DNA from 2 places in the Paenibacillus sp. UMB7766-LJ446 genome. Region 2 is predicted to be linked to the other one. Evidence: riboswitches for the same ligand, from Rfam matches in the RefSeq annotation. Region 2 holds a riboswitch; the other holds the start of a gene.

Region 1 (4,424 bases), on a different contig from region 2:
TACCGACGAATCCATAGACAATACACAACCGTTTTTCAGTAGATAACTTGTCCCCACAAGACACATCTCCAATCATTGTTTTTTGTTGGATATACGCTTGAATCCCGGATGTTGATCTCTGACTGACTGAATGACTAACTGAATAATCCACTAAATTATTTTAAGTACATATATATTATATAGCAGTAAATGGAAACATGCAATTTTGAATTTAAAGAACTCCCTTCGAATAATTCCCTGTCTTCCGCAAAGTTCAGCAAATGACACACTCTGTACATACGCCTTACTCTTTCTGCTGATCCACCTTCCGTTTTGCCCGAAATCTTCTAACTTTCATCAGGTTACCGCACATCTTGTCATCACAATATCTCTGGGTCCGACTACGCGTATCATCATAAAAAAACCATCGGCAGTCCGAATTATCACAGATCCGAATCCTTCCTGCATCCCCTTCAACCACTGTGACGGCAAAATCAGCTGCGACCTCCGCCATAACCTGCTGCCAATGAAATTTTACGGGAACCAGCAAAAGTTTTAGTCCCTCGTCTCCAGAGTACAGCCTTCTGGTAACCTGACCTTCTCCCATCATGGCGTTAAGCCATTCCCGATCCTTGTCCGATAATGGGTTTCCGGCAGCTAAACGAGTTGCAAGAGCCTGCAATTCGCCTCTGAAGCTTCTCAAAGCCCTCTCTTCTTCGGAAGAAGCAGGTATAGGCGCGTTCAGTTGCCATTGTTTAATGAATGCTTCCTGCCATTCGATTTTGCCAAGCCTGTCCTCCGAACGATCTCCGCCACGCCAGTCATGATAATCACTGTTCACAAAATCAGTCCATAGTCTATCCATAGTACCTCCGCTAAAATGTAACCATTTAAAATTAAAAAGATAGTTACATTCATTCAAGTTTGGGTTATATTAATTGTAACCACTTTTAAGCGCTTTAGCTAGTTACCATGAATTCATCTTAGGGAGGAAAAAATCAATGACTACCTCAGCAACAGAACTATTGCTCATTCAGAAAGATGACACCTGGGACCAATGTAATTGGATTGTGCCTTTATCCAAGGCGCTCGATGGACTGACTGCCGAACTGGCAGCCTGGGTTCCATCAACCGGTGGATTAAGCATCTGGCAGTTGGTTAACCATATGTATTATTACAATTTTCGTTTGTTGAGTCGCATTCAGGGCACACCTCCCTCCGGTACACCTGCCGAAAACAATGAATCTACCTTCGGAGACTCCGGAGACCCTTCCGACACCGCTGGCTGGAGTACGCTTATGCAAAATACAACACAATTAGCCGAGCAGCTTCGTGATCAGCTCGCTTCATTAGAGGATTCAGACCTCGAAGCCCCTTACATGGATACGAATGAAAAATGGTCACATGAACTTGCCCGCTGGATACTTCACGATGCCTATCATGCAGGTCAGATTGTATTACTACGCAGACAACAAGGAAGCTGGAATATCATATTCTAAAAAAACACTTGAACTGCTAGCGCTTACAGGAATAAGATGAACTTATTAATGTTACAACTTGTTCAACACACTTATAATTGAATAGGATCTTCGGGGTAGGGTGCAATTCCCAACCGGCGGTGATGTTCTTCGGAACCAGCCCGCGACTCGCTGTTTGACTCAACTTAGGTCATTCAGCGACTGACTTGGTGTGACTCCAAGGCCGACGGTACAGTCCGGATGAGAGAAGATCAACACATTGGCATGCCTTTACGGATAGGCTTCTTTCCGTATGACATGTCAATGATTGAGCCCCCGTTTATTTGGTGTATACCAAAACGGGGGCTTTTGTCGATTTTGCCAACTGAAGATTCCGTGTTCTGACGAAGGAGTCCTGAATATGGAAAAGACCCAACCTGCATCAACCGTTTACCGTAAGGAACGAAGCAATACCGGATTTTGGCTCGTCGTACTCGGCGCCGCCCTGTGGGGTGTAGATCCACTGTTTCGTATTATTTTGCTCAAAACGATGACCTCCACTCAGATTGTGCTGGTGGAACATATTATTGTCAGCCTTGTGGCGATTCCCGTCCTGTGGAAGTTCCGTGCTGATCTGAAAAACCTGCGCGCACGTCACTGGATTGCCGTAATCTTTATCTCCTGGGGAGGATCGGCACTCGCTACGGTATTATTTACTCTTGCGCTTACACATAACGATCCCAATACCGTCTTGTTATTGCAAAAGATGCAGCCGTTATTTGCGATTGTTCTGGCTAAGTTACTCTTAAAAGAAACATTGCCACGCCGCTTCGGTGGACTATTTGTCATAGCACTTGCAGGAACGTACCTGCTTACGTTCGGATTTACCCTTCCTCTTGGGAACTGGGACAACTGGGTTCATGCTGGCAGTCTGTTATCGCTGGGAGCCGCTGCATTGTGGGGCGGTTCAACCGTTATGGGGCGGCTTATGCTGGGGCAAACCCGTTATGAAACGGTCACCTCCCTGCGCTTTGTCGTCGCCTTGCCACTGCTGATCTTTATGACGTGGAACGAAGGTGCTGCCTGGACATTCCCTTCCGGTACAGGTGAGCAGGCGGCTGTGGCACTCAATATTCTAGGCCAGGCATTGCTGCCGGGGTTACTGAGTCTTCTGTTATATTACAAAGGCCTCTCTTCTACCAAAGCTTCTGTTGCCACGCTTGCGGAACTGAGCTTCCCGATGGCTGGTGTGCTGGTAAACTGGATTGCATTCCGTACGCTAATTACATGGGAGCAGCTGGTTGGATTCATCCTCATCTGGATTGCCTTGTTCGCTATCTCCAAACAACAGGAACGCTCAGCGAGTCCGGCTGACGCAGCACCCAAGATTCGTACGAATTGATTGAACTTCTTACAATATAATTAGTCAAGGCACTGCACATCCATTGAGATGTACGGTGCCTTTTGTCTTTTCACTATTCCGGTGGTACGATGACATATGGAATAGTAGATCAAGTCAATTTAGAGAGGAACGATCATCATGTCTCCATCTTCATCATTTTCGTATACATCCTACGATGCCATAGGTTTGGCTGAATTGGTTCGCGCCCGTGAGATATCTCCGGTCGAATTGCTGGAAGCGGCGTATGCCCGCTTGGAAGAAGTGAATCCGCAGCTTAACGCGGTTATTCGTACATATGAAACACGTGCACGTCAGGAAGCGGGGATGGTTCGCCCGGGAGAACAGCCCTTTGCGGGCGTGCCCTTGCTCTTAAAAGATATATCCCAATCCATGGAGGGTGAAATTCTCACCTCGGGTTCACGTCTTCTCCGTGAGCATCGTGCACAACGGAATTCCAACTTCGTTTCCCGCCTGCGTGATGCAGGATTCATTATCATTGGTCATACCAACACGCCGGAATTCGGTTTGAAAAATATTACCGAGCCCCGTCTTCACGGCTCAAGTCGTAATCCATGGAATACCAATCACTCGCCAGGTGGTTCAAGTGGAGGTGCTGCTGCCGCAGTAGCCTCGGGTATTGTACCGCTTGCGGGAGCCAGTGATGGCGGCGGTTCAATCCGAATCCCTGCTTCATTCAGCGGATTGTTCGGACTCAAGCCTACACGTGGACGTACACCCGTAGGGCCGGGGGTCGGTCGTCAGTGGCAGGGTGCATCGATTGATTTTGCCCTATCCCGCTCTGTTCGCGACAGCGCTGCTTTGCTGGATACACTGCAAGTCATTCAACCCGAGGCGGCATTTCATGCTCCCCTCTTTCCGGGAAGCTATCTGGCTGATATGAACTATCCTCATCAACGCAAACTGAAAGTCGCTTACACGACAGCTTCACCTGTAGGTACACCTGTGAGTGATGAAGCCAAAGAAGCGGTATATAAGACGGTTCGCTGGCTGGAAGAACAAGGTCACGAAGTTGAAGAAAAACTGAGTCCGGTGAATGGTGTCAAACTGATGGAGAACTATTACATGATGAACAGCGGCGAAATGGCAGCGATGATTTCTTCCATGGAACGTTCAATGGGCAGAGTATTAACATCGGATGATATGGAGATCGAGTCCTGGGTTCTGGCTGAAGCCGGCAAAAAAGTATCCGCTGCCGAATTCGTGCATAGTCTGGCGGAGTGGGATGTTGCCGCAGCCCAAATGTCCACCTTGTTTGAACGGTATGATTTTTATGTCACACCCGTCAATGCTTTTCCAGCACCCAAGATCGGAGAATTGACGCCTCATGATGAACAGATTCAGTATCTGATGCGTATTAGCGATTTGGACAAGAGCCAGCAGCAGCAGTTGATTTACGAGATGTTTGAACCAAGTCTCACGTACACCCCTTTCACACAGCTCGCAAATTTGACGGGTCAACCAGCCATGAGTGTTCCAGTGCATCTGACTCCTGAAGGGCTGCCCATGGGTGTACAAATTATGGCAACAAAAGGCCGTGAAGATTGGTTACTTCATCTGGCTGGCCA
Region 2 (4,424 bases):
CGTCAATTTCGCCTTTAACCAAAGCGATATGCTCTTTGTTGTCCACCGCATTTGTATAAGCAACCGCCTGGAATTCACCGAAGTCCGTTGGCATGCGCACAGCCACTTCGCGTTGAACCAGCTGTTCCTTTTCATTCCGATAACGAATCATGTCCTGAATGCTGATCAACTTCAGATCATGTTTGCGAGCGATCTCCTGCAGATCCGGAAGTCTGGCCATCGTGCCATCTTCCTTGATCACTTCACAAATTACACCAGCCGGATAGGAACCACACATAATGGCGAGATCTACAGCCGCTTCAGTATGTCCGGCGCGCCGCAGTACACCGCCATCTTTAGCGATGAGTGGGAACATGTGGCCCGGCTTGCGGAAATCTCCACTTTTCGCTTCGGGATCAATCAGACCTTTCACGGTAATGGAGCGTTCATGAGCCGAGATGCCCGTTGTGGTGTCTTTATGGTCTACAGAGACGGTGAAAGCTGTCCCATGAAAATCTGTATTTTGCTGAACCATGGGTTTCAGGTTGAGTTCGTCAGCACGTTGCTGCGTAATGGGAACACACACCAGACCTCTGCCTTCTGTAATCATGAAATTGATCACTTCAGGTGTAGCCTTTTCGGCCAAAGCGATAAAGTCGCCTTCATTCTCCCGATCTTCATCATCCACCACGATGACGGGTTTTCCCCGCATGAGATCGTAGATAGCTTCCTCTATAGAATTCAGAATGGACTGCTCTGACATAGGTCCCCCTCCAGTTTCCATTTCAATATATTTGTATTTGTATTTGTATTGAACGGATGAATTAAGCAAATCCGTGATTAGCGAGAAAATCCTCACTGATACTTCGCGGCTTACCTGCACCGTTCTCCTGATGTCCCTTACCATAGTGGAGCAGATGATCCACATATTTACCCAGAATATCACACTCGATATTGATGGTATCGCCTGTCTTTTTGACATTTAATACGGTCTCACCAATCGTATGTGGAATAATGGATACTGTGAATGCAGTCTGTGAAGTTTGCACAACCGTTAGACTGATTCCATCCAGGGTTACAGACCCCTTGGGTATTAAATATTTAAACAACTGCGTATCATCAGGTTTGATCTCGAAAACAATCGCATTCTGGTCACGAGTAATGCTGCCAATGACTCCGGTACCATCGACATGGCCCTGAACGATATGCCCGCCAAAACGACCACCTGAGAGCATGGCTCGCTCCAAATTGACTTTGCTGCCGGATTGCAATTGACTGAGATTGGTATGTCGATATGTTTCAGGCATCACATCGGCAGTAAAACCATCACCCTCCAGGGTTGTCGCAGTTAAGCATACCCCGTTTACAGCTACGCTATCACCAATCTTCAAGTCGTTCATGATGGCGGAAGCTCCGATATTCAGGACCATCGCTTCGCCTTTCCGACCAATGCGCCGGATCTGACCGACTTCTTCCACCAAACCGGTAAACATGCTGCCGCCTCCTTTATTTATTTCGTTATAACAAGCTCATTTATTCAGGCCAAACCGGAATTCCGCCAATGCTAATATTATCTCCAACTTGCTCAATTTCCAGCTGATGTAATTGAATCGCCTGGCTCATGCGCTCAACTCCCTCGAAGCGGAAACTGCCTGGCGTATCGTATCCTCCGACAATTTTCGGAGCAATGAACATAAGCAGTCGGTCTACCAATCGCGCTTCCAGCATGGCCCCATTCAATGTGCCCCCGCCTTCAAGCAGAATCGATCCGATCTCACGCTCACCGAGCTTGCTGAGTGCATTTAGTAGATCTACACGTGGTCCAGGACCACAGCGGATAATTTCCACACCGTAGGCTTCCAGTCGCTCAGCCGCTTCAGGACTTGCCTCATCCGTTGTAAGCACCCATGTCGGTACAAGTCCATCCTTGACCATTTTAGAGCCTACAGGCAGACGCAGCTTGGAATCTACTACGATTCGCACCGGGCTGATGCCTTCCACTTGCAATCTTGTCGTGAGCTCCGGATTGTCTGCAATCACGGTTTCTACACCAACCATAATGCCCTGATGTCGATGACGAAGGGCATGCACGATCTCCCGAGCCGACTCGTTGGAGATCCATTTGCTGTCCCCGCTACGAGTTGCAATTTTGCCATCCAGTGTAGAGGCAGTCTTTAAAGTCACAAAGGGGAGACCTGTTGTAATGTATTTAATGAATTTCTCATTCATGCGTCTGCCGCGCTCACGCAGTACACCAACTTCGACTTCAATCCCTTGTTGACGCAGCATGCTGATGCCTCTGCCGGATACTTGCGGATTCGGATCTTCGCAGCATACGACGACACGTTTCACTTTTTCATGAATAAGGCGTTCGCTGCATGGTGGAGTCTTGCCGTAATGACTACAAGGTTCGAGTGTAACGTACACTGTACTGCCTTCTGCATCATTGCCCGCCATGTTCAATGCATGAACCTCTGCATGGCCCGTCCCCCGTTTGAGATGACTTCCGAGGCCCACGATACGTCCTTCTTTTACAACGACACAACCTACTACCGGATTGATTCCGGTCTGTCCTTGTGCCCGTTCTGCCATATCCAGTGCCAACGCCATATAAAATTCATCATTAATCATTTCCAAGTCCGTTCACCCCACGGTTAAAATCTCAGTTATAGACCTCCCTTCCAACAGAGAGGCATGTTCCATATCCAATAAAAAATCCCCGTCGAACAAACCGTTCGATGGGGATGATGAGAGACATGTGTCACCAGCAGTAGTATGGATACAGGCCAACAACACTTCGCCCAAAGCTTCATTTCAGGCAAGTGAAAGCAGACACATACCTTAATGAACTTCAATTACAGGTAAAGAGCTTCTATGATGTGGCATATGTATGAAGATTGCCGGAATTAACCGGATTTCTCCCTGCACAGGAAATGAATTCGTCACAAACTGTACAGCAACACTACTGCGGAATGCGGCCCATTAGGACAGCACCCTCTCCTTCTCCCATCCAGACTATACTGTCGGTTCTGGAATTACACCAGATCAGCCATCTGCCACAGGCAGACGGGTCACGGACTTTGCATCAATGCTGGATAGATATCCTCACATACTGCATCACCGCCGGTAGGGAATTACACCCTGCCCTGAAGGATTCGTTGCGTTATTAATTGGATGTTAGCACTTTAACGCCAAAAAATCAATTGTTTTTTGTTCCTTTTTGTCACATACTAACTTTTAATAAGCTTAAGTGTAAATAAAAACCGCTTCGCTAATTGCGAAACGGTTTGTGTAAGATCTTATGGATTAAGCTTCTACAACTTCAACAGTTTCCATTTTGTCGCGACCTTCGAAAGCGTCTACGAACTCCATACCTTTGGTTACTTTACCAAATACAGTATGTTGTCCATCCAAATGTGGTTGCGGTTGGTAGCAGATGTAGAACTGGCTTCCGCCTGTGTTACGGCCTGCATGTGCCATAGCCAATGTTCCGCGCTCATGTTTGTTCGGGTTGATTTCACAGTTGATTGTGTAACCTGGACCGCCTGCACCGCTACCGTTAGGGCAGCCGCCTTGAGCTACAAAGCCCGGAATAACACGGTGGAATACAAGACCGTTGTAGAAACCGGAGTTAGCCAGTTTCTCAAAGTTTGCCACTGTGTTTGGAGCTTCTTGATCGAACAGATCGATTACAACTTCTCCGCCGTTTGCCATTTTGATTTTCGCTTGTTTCGCCATATGTAAATGACTCCTTTCGTATTGACCATCGTTAATGGTGCCAGAACGCATGACCCTGGGCCAAGCTTTATAGCACTTTTCTTAGTGTACACCGAAATGGGATTGATCGCAAAATAATCAGCAAGATTTTTTCGAAATCCTGGCCTAAAGACGCAAAAGAAGACAAAAAAGGATTGTCCTTTTTTGTCTTCTTCATATAATGCTCCGCTATTTACACTTCAATTAACGGATAACTGGCTGTTTGGCAATGCGCTCAGGTACCAGATCATTCTGAATGATGTCCTGATACGTCTCACGGCGTACGACAACATCCCCTTGACCATCTTTGACAAACACCACTGCCGGACGACGGATCCGGTTATAGTTGCTGGCCATGGAGTAGTTATACGCGCCTGTGCAAGCTACTGCGAGCAAATCTCCGCTTTGCACTTTAGGCAGGTCCAGATCCCAGATCAACATATCGCCGCTCTCACAGCATTTACCTGCAACAGATACGGTCTCCTGGGCAGCTTCATGTGCACGGTTAGCCAATACAGCTTCATATTTGGACTCATACAGTGCTGGACGTGGATTATCGGTCATCCCACCATCCACTGCCACGTATTTACGAACCCCCGGAATATCTTTGCTCGTTCCAACGGTGTAAAGCGTTGTTCCAGCTTCACCCACGATACTGCGGCCTGGTTCAACCCAGATCTCAGGCACAG

Evidence for each region. Region 2 has a riboswitch for FMN ahead of ribD (bifunctional diaminohydroxyphosphoribosylaminopyrimidine deaminase/5-amino-6-(5-phosphoribosylamino)uracil reductase RibD). Riboswitches for the same ligand answer to the same signal wherever they lie in the genome.
Region 1: it holds a riboswitch for FMN, as region 2 does, so the genes downstream of both, QP794_RS08200 (DMT family transporter) here and ribD (bifunctional diaminohydroxyphosphoribosylaminopyrimidine deaminase/5-amino-6-(5-phosphoribosylamino)uracil reductase RibD) in region 2, are expected to answer to the same signal.

Annotation. Positions count from the first base shown of each region.
Region 1 is NZ_JASOYM010000002.1:768,308-772,731, forward strand. It holds gene QP794_RS08185 (amidohydrolase family protein) at 1-57, opposite strand, end outside; gene QP794_RS08190 (CGNR zinc finger domain-containing protein) at 284-844, opposite strand; gene QP794_RS08195 (DinB family protein) at 981-1,478, shown strand; FMN riboswitch at 1,561-1,713, shown strand; gene QP794_RS08200 (DMT family transporter) at 1,858-2,838, shown strand; gene QP794_RS08205 (amidase) at 2,977-4,424, shown strand, end outside.
Region 2 is NZ_JASOYM010000008.1:264,925-269,348, reverse strand. It holds gene QP794_RS20665 (bifunctional 3,4-dihydroxy-2-butanone-4-phosphate synthase/GTP cyclohydrolase II) at 1-742, opposite strand, end outside; gene ribE (riboflavin synthase) at 804-1,472, opposite strand; gene ribD (bifunctional diaminohydroxyphosphoribosylaminopyrimidine deaminase/5-amino-6-(5-phosphoribosylamino)uracil reductase RibD) at 1,513-2,616, opposite strand; FMN riboswitch at 2,974-3,137, opposite strand; gene QP794_RS20650 (peptidylprolyl isomerase) at 3,286-3,717, opposite strand; gene lysA (diaminopimelate decarboxylase) at 3,940-4,424, opposite strand, start outside.